Regions from separate parts of the Actinoallomurus sp. NPDC050550 genome, predicted to be linked through region 2. Evidence: predicted binding sites of a transcription regulator. Region 2 holds the regulator's gene; the other holds the start of a gene.

Region 1 (6,624 bases), on a different contig from region 2:
GGCTGCCGCCGACCGCCGTCCACGCGTCGACGTAGACCACGATCACCGGCGGCGCCTCGCCGCGCGCGAAGACCTGGTCGGCCAACTCCGGGAAGGGCTGCCGCCACGGCGGGCGGTTGCGCCACATCGGCAGCGAGCCGGTGTAGCCCTGGATCACATAGACCGCGGGGTAGCGGCGGTCCGGCTCGTCGTCGTACCCCGGCGGGACGTACACCCACAGCGGCCGCCGGTGCGGGTCGCCGAGAGGGTTGTCGCGCAGCAGATCGCTGGCGAAGTCGTGTTCGTCGATGCGTCCGGCGAGCTCGGCCGACCAGGGCAGCATGTGGTGATCTTAACCCGGGGCAAGCCCGAGAGGGACCGCGGGAGCGAACTCCCGCGGTCGGCTGGGCATGAGGTATGTGTCAGTCGTCGGAGCCGTCGATCACGGCGACCTCGACGCAGTCGGCATTGTTGGAACTGCGGCTGCTCTTGCGCCAGCCGGCGTCGGTGAGATCGGGGTGGCCACTCATCCCCTGCTCTCCTCTCTGCTAAATCACCCCCGCGGGTACGGGGACGCATTCTTGAACTCGTCCGCCGCCGCCGCGATGAACTCGGCTGACTCGTCGGGTGGCAGCGCAGCGGCCCGCAGATGGTCGAACCAGGTCGTGTGACGGCGGACGTCCTTCTCCTTCTCGAGAAAGATGTTCCCGGCGGGACAGTCGATGTAGACGACGTCCAGGTCGGTGGGGTCGGGAAAGCCGATGATCGTGAAGGCCCCGTCGACGCCCGGGTGGGCGCCACGCGCGAACGGCAGTACCTGGATGGTGACGCCGGGCAGCTCGGCGGCCTCGAGCAGCCGCATCAGCTGAGAACGCATCACGGTGATGCCGCCGATCGGCCGGCGCAGGACCGCCTCGTCGATCACGGTCCACAGCTCCAGGCGGCCGGGCTCCTGCAGCATGGCCTGGCGGCGGGTGCGCAGCGCGATGCGCCGGTCGACGTTCTCGGGGGTCTCGCCGGGCCGACCGGCCTTGATCAGCGCGCGGGCGTACTCCTCGGTCTGCAGGAGACCGGGCACAAGATGGGTCTGGAACGTTCGAATGGAGGCGGCGGAGGCCTCCAGGCCGATGTAGGTGTCCAGGCCCGCGGACGTGGACAGCACCGCTTCGTACTCGGTCCACCAGCCGCGCTGCTGGGCGTCCTTGGCGAGCCCGAGGAGCTGGTCGCGCTGGGAGCCCTCGGGCAGCCCGTAGAGGTCGAGCATGTCCCGTACGTCGCGGATGCGCGCCACCGACTTGCCGGTCTCGATGCGGCTGACGCGTGACATCGAGCACTCCAGGTGCTTCGCGACGTCTTCGATCATGAGACCCGCGGCTTCGCGGAGCCTCCGCAGCTCCATTCCGAGCCGGCGACGGCGAACGGTTGGACTACGGCCATCGGTCATGGGGCACCTCCATGGCGAGCGTCCTGCGGGAATGGCGAGAAGAGGGGGGGACCGGTGGTGGGCCGCGGTGGGTTAGGCCGAAACCCTCGGCCGGACCGCGGAAGGGCCGTTGAACTGTGCACGGGTGATGCCGAATCCGTCTGATCTATTTGTCCGAAAATACTTGCACGTCAAAGTGGGGGAGGACATCCTGACAGGGAAGGTCACTCACCGTTGCCATCTGGGCACCTTTTGCCACCGGATGGCACCCTACCTGTTCAACGCCCTAGGGCGTACCCCTTCCTGCCGTATCGTCCAAGCGCGAGAGGGGTGGCAACCCATGGCCGCCACTGCGGATTCCCCGTCCGGGCCGCGGCGCCGCCACCTGGAGGCGCTCGCCCGCGAGGTCGAGGCCCGCGGTCTGCGCGGCGTGCTGGTCGGGGCCGAGGAGCCCATGCTGCGCGTGGTCGAGCCGGCCGGCGGGCGGAGCGTGATGGTGGTCGCCATGCCGACGTCCCGCGTCGCCTGGTCGTACCTGTGGGGCCGAGGCGGCCAGGCGGACGCCGCCGACCCCGCGCGCGCCGCCGAGGCGATCGCGCATTCCCTCGGCCGCTGAGCCGCGGAGGCCGCCTGCGGGTCGGCACTTTACAAAACCCACTCCCGAACGTATGTTCGAACTTGTCGCCTGCCTTCCCCCAGGCTCACTCTCTGTCACCGATCCGGAAGGTGGGCGGCCCGCGTGGGCGGAGCGAGCGAAGGGTTCGCCAGGGCGTGCCCTGGGCGTGGAGACGCGCCGGGCGGCGGCCGATGAGCCGGGTGTACGGCGACCCGGTCGAGGTCTGGCTCAGCGACGGCAGGCCCTCGCGCTTCGTCTGGCGCGGCCGGCTCTACACGGTGCTGCGCGTCCTGGATCGCTGGGTCACCACCCGCGACTGGTGGCACGAACGGCATCCTGAGGCCCCGGAAGGCGCCGAGCGGGAGTTCTGGCGCGTCGAGGCCACCCCAGACCGGGCGATCGGCGTGTACGAACTGCGCCACGACCAGGCGACCGGCACGTGGATGCTCTCCCGCGCCTGGAACTAGGGCGCGTCCGGTGGATCACGAATCTCAGGACTCGACGAGGTCGCGGATGGCCTTCAGGGTCGATTCGTCCTTCACTCCGGCGATGAGGAGTGTGGTCACGGGGGAGTCCTGCCACAAGCGGAGGCGTTCCTTGATGCGGCCGATCGGGCCGAGCAGGGAGATGGAGTCGGCCAGCTCGTCCGGCACCGCCTTGATCGCCTCGTCGCGTCGGCCCGACAGGAACAGCTCCTGCACGCGTACGGCCTCCTCGGCGTAGCCCAGCCGCCCGATCAGGTCGAGGTGGAAGTTGCGGTCCTTGGCGCCCATCCCGCCGATGTAGAACGCCAGCGGGATCTTGGCGAACTCCAGTGCGGTCGCCAGGTCGTCCGTCACGATCGTCGTCACGGTCGCGGCGATGTCGAACCCCTCCCGGCGGCCCGCCAACGACGCGCCGAACACCGCCTCGATCTGGGCCGGATCGACGAAGAGGGGCAGCCAGCCGTCCGCGATCTCAGTGGCGAGGGCGATGTTCTTCGGGCCCTCCGCGCCGAGGTAGACCGGGATCCGCGGGCGTACCGGATGGACGATCGACTTGAGCGGCTTGCCGAGCCCGGTGACGCGGCCGGGGCCGTACGCCGACGCCGGCAGGGGCAGCGGATAGTGGGGGCCGGCGGAGGTCACCGGCTCCTCGCGCCGCCAGACGTCCCGCAGGATCCGGACGTACTCGCGCGTACGCTCCAGCGGCCGGGCGAACGGCACGCCGTACCAGCCCTCGACGACCTGGGGGCCGGACGCGCCGATGCCGAGGGTGAGCCGTCCGCCGGACAGCGCGTCGAGCGTCAGCGCGTGCATGGCGGTCGCGGCGGGGGTGCGGGCGGACATCTGGACCACCGCCGTGCCCAGTTTGATGCGCGACGTCCGGGCGCCGTACCAGGCGAGCGTGGTGAAGGCGTCGGAGCCGTACGCCTCGGCGGTGAAGACGTATTCGTAGCCGAGCCGTTCGGCGGCCAGCACCGTCTCGGTGGCGTCCTCCGGATCCCGCTGCCAGTAGCCGACGTTGATGCCGAGCCTCATCCGCGCGCCTCCCTAAAACTAGAACGCGTTCTATTCAAGCAGATCGACGTCGATCCGGCACGGCCCCGAGGCCCTGCGCCGGACCCGCAGTGTCCCTGTGCCGGACCCGCGGTGCCCCTGCGCCGGACCCGCAGTGTCCTCGTGCCGGACCCGCGGTGCCCCTGCGCCGGACCCGCAGTGTCCTCGTGTCGGAGCTGCGGCGCCTCTGCGTCGGACCTGCGGTGTCGCGCGCCAGACCGGATATGTCATGCTGTCTTCCGGCGATACGCGGAGGAACCCGGTGCGAATCCGGGGCTGTCGCGCAACTGTGACCGGGGAGTTCTTCCTCAAGAATGGCCACGGCGTGAGCCGGAAGGTCGAGGGCGGGCGGCGAGCCGGGAGCCAGGAGACTCCGGCCGCCGATGCCAGACCACCTACGGGCGCGTTAACCCGAGGAAAGGACGACCACCGGGTGAACACCTATCCGTTCTCCGCCATCACCGGGCTGGAGGACCTCAAGCTCGCCCTCCTGATCAACGCGGTCTCCCCGGCCGTCGGCGGCGTGCTGGTCCGTGGCGAGAAGGGCACCGCCAAGTCCACCATCGTGCGCGGCCTCGCCGCGCTGCTGCCCGACGTCACGGTCGTGACGGACTGCCGGTTCTCCTGCGACCCGCAGGCGCCGGATCCACAGTGCCCCGACGGGCCGCACGTCGACGACGACGGCACGCTGGTCCGGCCGGCGCGGCTCGTGGAGCTGCCGATCGGCGCCGCCGAGGACCGCCTCACCGGCTCGCTCGACCTCGAACGCGCCCTGACCGAGGGCGTCCAGGCGTACCAGCCCGGCCTGCTGGCCGAGGCGCACCGCGGCGTCCTGTACGTCGACGAGGTGAACCTGCTCCACGACCACCTCGTCGACCTCCTTCTCGACGCCGCCGCGATGGGGCACTCGTACGTCGAGCGCGAGGGCGTCTCCATCCGGCACGCCTCCCGGTTCCTGCTGGTCGGCACGATGAACCCCGAAGAGGGCGAGCTGCGGCCGCAGCTGCTCGACCGGTTCGGCCTGACGGTGGAGGTGGCGGCCACCCGGGACCCGGAGGAACGGGCGGAGGTCGTCCGGCGGCGCCTGGCCTACGAGGCCGATCCCGCGGCGTTCACGCTCGGCTGGGCACGGGCCGAGGCCGAGCTGGCCTGGCGGATCGGCCAGGCCCGTGCCAGGCTCTCCGAGATCGTGCTGCCGGACGGCGCGCTGCGCCAGATCACGGCGGTGTGCGCCGCGTTCGAGGTGGACGGGCTGCGCGCCGACATCGTGATGGCCCGTGCCGCGATGGCCCTCGCCGCCTGGCACGACCGGACTGTCGTCACCGCCGCCGACGTCCGCGTCGCCGCCCGGCTCGCCCTCCCGCACCGGCGCCGCCGCGACCCCTTCGACGCGCCGGGACTGGACGAGGACAAACTCGACGACGTCCTCGAGAACACCGGCGGCTACGACTCCGACGACGCCTCCGGCTCCTCCACTCCGAACGTGCCCCAGCCACGCGGGGGAAGCGAGCCGGACACCGAACCCGACCCGGACGTCACGGTCGACTGGGACGCCCGGCGCAAGCCCGACGACGAGGACCCCGATGACCCCGGCCCGGACGACGGGCCTGACGGTCCCAGCCCGGACGGCTCCGGCCCGGACGCGCCCGGCGACTCCGACGGGCGGGACGCCCAGGAGGGGCCGCTGGTCGACATCGAGCAGGCGCTGTCGGGCGAGGGCGCGTCGGACGAGGACGACGGCGAGCGCACCCGGGTGGACTCCCCGGAACCCGCGCCCGCCGACGCCGTCTACCGGACGCGGGTGTTCACCGTGCCAGGCCTCGGGGACGGCGCGCCGGGCCGACGCTCGCGCGCCCGCACGCCGTACGGCCGCACGACCGGCGCGCGTCCGGGCGCGCATTCGCTGCACCTGACCGCGACGCTCCTCGCCGCCGCCCCGCACCAGCGCGCCCGCGGCCGCACCGGCCCTGGGCTGGTGATCCGCTCCGGCGACCTGCGCGAACGCATCCGGGAGGGCCGGGAGGGCAACCTGGTGCTGTTCGTCGTCGACGCGAGCGGCTCGATGGCCGCCCGGCAGCGGATGCGCGCGGTGAAGGGCGCCGTGCTCAGCCTCCTCCTCGACGCCTACCAGCGCCGTGACAAGGTCGGGCTGATCACCTTCCGGGGCACGTCCGCCGAGCTCGCGCTGCCCCCCACCTCCTCCGTCGAGGCCGGGGCCCGCCGCCTCGAGACCCTGCCGACCGGCGGGCGTACCCCGCTCGCCGCAGGCCTGCTGCGCGCCGCCGACGTGCTGCGCGCCGAACGCCTGCGCGACCCCGCCCGCCGCCCGCTGCTCGTCCTCGTGACCGACGGCCGGGCGACCCACGGCTCACCCGCTGACGCGTTGCGCGCCGCCGGACTCCTGCACGGCGTCACCGCCGTCGTGGTCGACTGCGAGCGCGGCCCCGTGCGCCTCGGACTCGCCGGCGGGATCGCCGCCCGCCTCGGGGCCGAGGTCGTCCGGTTGGAGGAACTGGCCGCCGACGCCCTCACCGGCGTCGTCAACGACAGCAGGGCGGCGGCGTGACCCCGGAACGAGCCCGCAAGGTGATCAACCTCGACGATGAGTTCGTGACCGTCGTCGTACGGAAGGACTGACATGCCGCAGGGAAAGCCGTCGCAGGTGCCCGACGACGGGCTCACGACCCGCCAGCGCCGCAACCGGCCCCTCGTGGTCGTCCACACCGGGCCGGGCAAGGGCAAGTCCACCGCGGCCTTCGGGCTGGCCCTGCGCGGCTGGAACCAGGGCTGGCCGATCGGGGTGTTCCAGTTCGTCAAGTCCGCCAAGTGGCGCATCGGCGAGGAGCGGGCCCTGCGTGTCCTCGGCGACTCCGGCGAGGGCGGCCCGGTCACCTGGCACAAGATGGGCGAGGGCTGGTCGTGGATCCAGCGGGCCGGCACCGAGGAGGACCACGCGGCGGACGCGCGCGAGGGCTGGGAGCAGATCAAACGCGACCTCGCCGCCGAGACCTACACGCTCTACGTGCTGGACGAGTTCACCTACCCGATGAAGTGGGGATGGGTGGACG
Region 2 (6,624 bases):
ACTGGGCGGCCAACCGGGACGAGGCCGTCTTCACCGACCCGGAGGTCTTCGACATCACCCGGGATCCCAACCCGCACGTGGGCTTCGGCGGCCCGGGTCCGCATTTCTGCCTCGGCGCGCACCTGGCCCGCAGGGAGGTCACCGTGATGTTCCGCGAGCTTTTCCAGCGGGCTCCGGGCATTCGCGCCACCGGCGAGCCGGACCGCCTGCTGTCCAACTTCATCAACGGCATCAAGCACCTGCCCTACACCGTCTGACGCGTGACCCCGGTACGGCGCCGCCGTTGGCGCGGCGCCGTACCCGTGATCGCTATCATGTTATCTTGGTAACATGGTAACAGTTGAGCGTGTCCAGACGGGGCTGCGGATCGAGCGCAACACCCTGAAGGTCCTCAAAGCGCTCGCCGAGTATCTCGACATGCCCCTCGGTGAGCTGGTCGAAGGCGTCGTCCTGCACGCCTTCGAGGGAAAGGCGCCCTTCTCCCCGGAGACACTGCGAAAGATCGAGCAGCTCACGTCGGTGTACGGTCTGACGCTGACCGCAGCCGACGCGCACCGGCTGGAGGAGAAATGACGGCCGGCGGCGCGGATCCGGCCCCCGCCGTGGAGGGAGCGCGGCACCGTCTCACCGGCGCGATCCGCGTCGGCCTTCCCCCTGAGGAGGCCTTCCGTCTGTTCACCCCGGTCGGCGAACGAGACTGGGTCGACGGCTGGGACCCTCGCTTCCCGGCACCGGCCGAGGACGACACCGCGCCGGGCACGGCGTTCGAGACGGCGGCCCACGGCCGGGTGACCACCTGGGTGGTCACGGCCCGCGAGCCCGGACGCACCGTCTCGTACGCCCGCGTCACCCCCGGCGTCCACGCCGGGACCGTGTCCGTCGTCCTGGACGGCGCGGACGGCCCCGGAACGCGGGTGACGGTCACCTACGAACTCACCGCGCTGACCGAGGCCGCGCAGGATGAGCTCCGCCACTTCGCCGCCGGTTACCCGGACTTCCTCCGGTCCTGGAAGCGGGCCATCGACCTCGCGCTGGGACTCTGACGCCGGCGTCACCAGGGGAGTGGGCCGTCGTCGCCGAAGAAGGAGCCGGTCGGCCCGCCGAGACTCTGATCCGGGTCGCGGGAGACCGGGAGAGACCCGCGGAAGCCGGGATCAGCGGCCCCCCTTCCCTGCCGTGTTCGCTCGGTGACCACAAATCGCCCGGTGTCCTTGCGTCTGCGATAGTCTTGAGGTATGCGATCTCGGCTGCTCCTCAGCCGGCCGCGTTGACCCGAGACGTCGACGCGGCAGCCCCTCCTGCGTGAGGGGCGTTCTCATGCAAGGGGCACGGTTCACCGCCAGCCGAAGCCGTGCGAATCAGACGAGGAATCCATGACAGGCGCCGACGAGAACTACGACCCACGGACGATCCAGGACAAGTGGCAGTCCCGGTGGGAACAGCTGAAGCCCTTCGCCGCGAGCGAGGACCCCGGTGACGAGCGGCCTCGCAAGTACGCGCTGGACATGTTCCCGTACCCCTCCGGCGATCTTCACATGGGTCACGCCGAGGCGTTCGCGATCGGCGACGTCATCGCCCGCTACTGGCTGCAGAAGGGGTACAACGTCCTGCACCCCATCGGCTGGGACTCCTTCGGCCTGCCGGCCGAGAACGCCGCGATCAAGCGCAACTCCCACCCCGCCGAGTGGACGTACACCAACATCGACACCCAGGCGGAGTCGTTCAAGCGGTACGGGATCTCCTTCGACTGGTCGCGCCGGCTGCACACCTCCGACCCGGAGTACTACCGCTGGAACCAGTGGCTGTTCCTGCGCTTCTACGAGCGCGGCCTGGCCTACCGCAAGGGCGGGCAGGTCAACTGGTGCCCCAAGGACCAGACGGTGCTGGCCAACGAGCAGGTCGTCAACGGGCACTGTGAGCGGTGCGGCACGCTGGTCGAGAAGCGCGTTCTGACGCAGTGGTACTTCAAGATCACCGAGTACGCCGACCGGCTGCTGACCGACATGGCGGATCTGGAGTGGCCCGAGCGGGTGCTGCTGATGCAGCGCAACTGGATCGGCCGCTCGGAGGGCGCCGACGTCGCCTTCCAGATCGAGGGGCGCGCGGAGCCGGTCACCGTCTACACGACCCGGCCGGACACCCTGTTCGGCGCGACGTTCTTCGTCGTCGCCGCGGACGCCGCGCTGGCCGATGAGATTTGCGCGCCGGAACAGCGCGCCGAGTTCGAGGCCTACCGCGAGGCCGTGGGGCGCGAGTCGGAGATCGAGCGGCTGTCCGCGGACCGGGAGAAGACCGGCGTCTTCCTGGGCCGCTACGCGATCAACCCGGTGAACGGCGAGCGCATCCCCGTGTGGGCCTCCGACTACGTCCTGGCGGAGTACGGCCACGGCGCGATCATGGCGGTGCCCGCCCACGACCAGCGCGACCTGGACTTCGCCCGCAAGTTCGGCCTGCCGGTCCGCATCGTCGTCCAGACGGGGGAGCAGGACCCGGCCGAGACCGGGGTCGCCACCCCCGGCGAGGGCGAGCTGGTCAACTCCGGGCCGCTGGACGGCATGACCAAGTCCGCCGCCATCCCGCGGATCGTCGAGGTCCTGGAGGAGAAGGGCCTGGGCAAGGCCTCCGTCAACTACCGGCTGCGCGACTGGCTGATCTCCCGGCAGCGGTTCTGGGGCACGCCGATCCCGATCATCCACTGCGACGCGTGCGGCGAGGTCCCCGTCCCCGACGAGCAGCTGCCGGTGCGCCTGCCGGACGACCTGCGCGGCGCCGACCTGGCGCCGAAGGGCGTGTCGCCGCTGGCGGCGGCCCACGACTGGGTGAACGTCGAATGCCCCAAGTGTGGCGGTCCGGCCAAGCGCGACACCGACACGATGGACACCTTCGTCGACTCGTCCTGGTACTTCCTGCGGTACTGCTCGCCGGACTACACCGACGGGCCGTTCGACGTGGAGAAGGTGCGCCGGTGGATGCCGGCCGACCAGTACACCGGTGGTGTCGAGCACGCCATCCTGCACCTGCTGTACGCGCGGTTCTTCACCAAGGTGCTGTACGACATGGGGATGGTGGACTTCACCGAGCCGTTCAAGCGGCTGGTCAACCAGGGCCAGGTCATTCTGAACGGCTCGTCGATGTCGAAGACGACCGGCAACCTGGTCGACCTGGGCGAGCAGATCGCCGAGTACGGCGTCGACGCCGTGCGGCTGACGATGCTGTTCTCGGGTCCGCCGGAGGACGACATCGACTGGGCCGACGTGTCCCCGTCCGGTTCGGTGAAGTTCCTGGCCCGCGTGTACCGGGTGGCCGCCGACGTGACCTCCGCGCCCGGGGCCGACCCGGCGGCCGGGGACGTCGAGCTGCGCAAGCTGACGCACCGGACGATCGACGAGGTCACCCGGCTGGTCGAGGCGCACCGGTACAACGTCGCGATCGCGCGGATGATGGAGCTGACCTCCGCCGCCCGTAAGGCGATCGATGCCGGCGCGGGCGGCGCCGACCCGGCGGTGCGGGAGGCGGCCGAGACCCTGGCGGTCATGCTGTCGCTGGTCGCGCCGTACACCGCCGAGGAGATCTGGGAGCGGCTGGGCCGTACGGCTCCGGTGACCAGGGCGGGCTGGCCGACGGCCGAGCCCTCGCTGCTGGTCCAGGAGTCGGTCACCTGCGTCGTGCAGGTGGCGGGCAAGGTCCGCGACCGCCTGGAGGTGTCTCCGGACATCGCCGAGGGCGACCTGGAGCGGCTGGCCCTGGACTCGGAGAAGATCCGGGCGGCGCTGGGCGACCGGGGTGTGCGCAAGGTCATCGTGCGCGCCCCGAAGATCGTGAACATCGTGCCCGCCTGACGGGCGAATCCACCCGGGTCGGTGCCCCCCTGGCCGCCGACCCGGGTGGGATCACATCTTGCGCAGGACCGCCACCACGCGACCGAGGATCGTGGCGTCGTCGCCGGGGATCGGGTCGTACGCCGGGTTGTGCGGCATCAGCCAGACCTTGTCGTCGCGCCGCTTGAGGGTCTTGACGGTGGCCTCGCCGTCGATCATCGCGGCGACGATGTCGCCGTTCTCCGCGACGGGCTGCTGACGTACGACGACCCAGTCGCCGTCGGCGATGGCGGCCTCGATCATCGAGTCACCGGTGACGTTCAGCAGGAAGTGCGTGCCCTCGCCGACGAGCTGTCGCGGCAGCGCGAAGACGTCCTCGACGGCCTCCTCGGCGAGGATCGGGCCACCGGCGGCGATGCGGCCGACGAGCGGGACGTACGCGGGGGCGGGGCGCGCCGAGGCCTCCTGGCCGTTGGTGATCTCGTACGCCTCGTGCTCGGACTCGGTGGCGACCGCCGAGGATCCGGGCATGCGGACGACCACCGCGCGCGGCCGGTTCGGGTCGCGCAGCAGGAAGCCCTTGCGCTGCAGTGTCCGGAGCTGGTGGGAGACGCTCGAGGTGCTGGTCAGCCCGACGGCCTCGCCGATCTCGCGCATCGAGGGCGGGTAGCCGCGCCGCTGGACCGAGTCCCTGATCACCTCCAGCACCTTGCGCTGGCGGACCGTCAGCCCGCTCTCGTCGCCTGGGCCGTCCGGCATTTCCCGAACCTTGCTCATGGTGTCTCCGATGGATGTCTTCTGCGGTGACGCGCGGCCGCCGGTATTTCACTCCCGTAGAGGGACGTTATCGCTTCTCCGGGAAATGATCAAACAGGTGTTCGAAAAATGTGGAATTTTACGGTCCGGGCCTATGTCGGCTTTAGCTCGTACATGTGTTCGATAATAATTCCTGTCCGGCCGTTGGTGAAGGGCGGATGTCATCGCCGGGCCACTGTCGTACGGGCGGCGCTCCGAAGGGGGTGGTCGCCGTCGTGTGCCCGGGCGGGACATGGCAGGCTTGGGAGTCAGGGGTGCGCCCGCGCGAAAGCGCCGGCGCAATGTGATCCACTTCACCGTTCCGGCCGTCGGCGGCGTCTCCGCAGGTCGATGAGGGTGAGGCGTGCCATGGCGGCGGATCGTCGCGTCCGGCGGAGGGCGCGACACGCCGGTGGGGGCCGCGGATCTCCTCGTAGGCGGGCTCTTCGCGCCGGGTGCCTCATGTGGGTTGCGATGCCCTCGGTCGGGCTCTACGGTTGGACCACAACATCTAGTAGTTACATGGATGTAGTTCACCATAAGTTGTGGTTACAAGGTGAGGTTCGCGTAGAAGACGCGTGACTCGCTGTCAGGGGAGGAGTCCGGAGGCATGCACTGCCCGTTCTGCCGACACACCGACAGCAGGGTCATCGACAGCCGGGCGACCGACGACGGATCCGCCATCCGGCGCCGTCGCTCGTGCCCAGAGTGCGGTCGTCGCTTCACCACCCAGGAGACGGTCCTCATGATGGTCGCCAAGCGCAGTGGCGTCACCGAGCCGTTCTCCCGGGAGAAGATCATCGCTGGAGTGCGCCGGGCGTGTCAGGGCCGTCCCGTCAACGAGGACGCGCTCGCCATGCTCGGGCAGCGGGTCGAGGAGGCGATCCGGGCGACCGGAAACGCCGAGATTCCCTCGCACCAGATCGGGCTGGCGATCCTCGGCCCGCTCCGCGAACTGGACGAGGTCGCGTACCTGCGATTCGCCTCCGTATACCGGGGGTTCGAGACGCTCGACGACTTCGCCAAGGAAATCGAATCGCTGCGCGTGGCGTCCGACGGCGACGTCCTGTCCTAGGGCGGCGCCCGCGCCGCGGGCTGTACGGGTAATCCTGGAGGTGGGCCTGGTGTGCCCGAGAAGGGGGATGTCATGACAGAGACGGTGAGCGGCTCAGCCCGACGGGGTAAGGCGAGCCGCAAGGGCGTGAAGATGGAGCGCATCTTCACGCGGCCGGGCGTCCACCCGTACGACGACGTCAAGTGGGAGCGGCGCGACGTCGTCATGACCAACTGGCGCGACGGGTCGGTGAACTTCGAGCAGAAGGGCGTCGAGTTCCCCGCGTCCTGGTCCGTCAACGCGGTCAACATCGTCACGTCGAAGTACTTCCGCGGCGCGGTGGGGACCCCGCAGCGCGAGTGGAGCCTGAAGCAGCTGGTCGACCGGGTCGTCGGGGTCTACACCGAGACCGGCGTCAAGGAGGGCTACTTCGCCTCCGACGAGGACGCCGAGATCTTCGACCACGAGCTGAAGCACGCCCTGGTCAACCAGGTGTTCAGCTTCAACTCGCCGGTCTGGTTCAACGTCGGCACGGCCTCTCCGCAGCAGGTCAGCGCCTGCTTCATCCTGTCGGTGGACGACACGATGGAGGCGATCCTGGACTGGTACAAGGAAGAGGGCGTCATCTTCAAGGGCGGCTCCGGGTCGGGTGTGAACCTCTCCCGCATCCGCTCCAGCAAGGAGCTGCTGTCCTCCGGCGGCACCGCGAGCGGCCCGGTGTCGTTCATGCGCGGCGCCGACGCCTCCGCGGGCACCATCAAGTCCGGTGGCGCGACCCGCAGGGCGGCGAAGATGCTCGTCCTCGACGTCGACCACCCCGACGTCGAGGAGTTCATCGAGACCAAGGCGCGCGAAGAGGACAAGATCCGCGCGCTCCGCGACGCCGGCTTCGACATGGACCTCGGCGGCAAGGACATCGTCAGCGTCCAGTACCAGAACGCCAACAACTCCGTCCGT

The links. Region 2 encodes LexA, which represses DNA repair genes until DNA is damaged. Its sites were predicted from a motif close to TCGAACANNTGTTCGA; they were not measured.
Region 1: the regulator LexA is predicted to act here: its motif matches at 2,063-2,078, upstream of AB0I04_RS14560 (DUF6504 family protein).

What each region holds. Positions count from the first base shown of each region.
Region 1 is NZ_JBFAJC010000008.1:261,715-268,338, forward strand. Features, by position in the region: gene AB0I04_RS14540 (alpha/beta hydrolase-fold protein) at 1-322, opposite strand, end outside; gene AB0I04_RS14545 (DUF397 domain-containing protein) at 402-509, opposite strand; gene AB0I04_RS14550 (helix-turn-helix transcriptional regulator) at 533-1,423, opposite strand; gene AB0I04_RS14555 (hypothetical protein) at 1,743-2,018, shown strand; gene AB0I04_RS14560 (DUF6504 family protein) at 2,210-2,485, shown strand; gene AB0I04_RS14565 (LLM class F420-dependent oxidoreductase) at 2,510-3,538, opposite strand; cobalamin riboswitch at 3,809-3,930, shown strand; gene AB0I04_RS14570 (putative cobaltochelatase) at 3,990-6,122, shown strand; gene cobO (cob(I)yrinic acid a,c-diamide adenosyltransferase) at 6,195-6,624, shown strand, end outside.
Region 2 is NZ_JBFAJC010000007.1:171,367-177,990, reverse strand. Features, by position in the region: gene AB0I04_RS12830 (cytochrome P450) at 1-257, shown strand, start outside; gene AB0I04_RS12825 (hypothetical protein) at 331-573, shown strand; gene AB0I04_RS12820 (SRPBCC family protein) at 570-1,043, shown strand; gene leuS (leucine--tRNA ligase) at 1,374-3,839, shown strand; gene lexA (transcriptional repressor LexA) at 3,891-4,595, opposite strand; gene nrdR (transcriptional regulator NrdR) at 5,224-5,688, shown strand; gene AB0I04_RS12800 (vitamin B12-dependent ribonucleotide reductase) at 5,761-6,624, shown strand, end outside.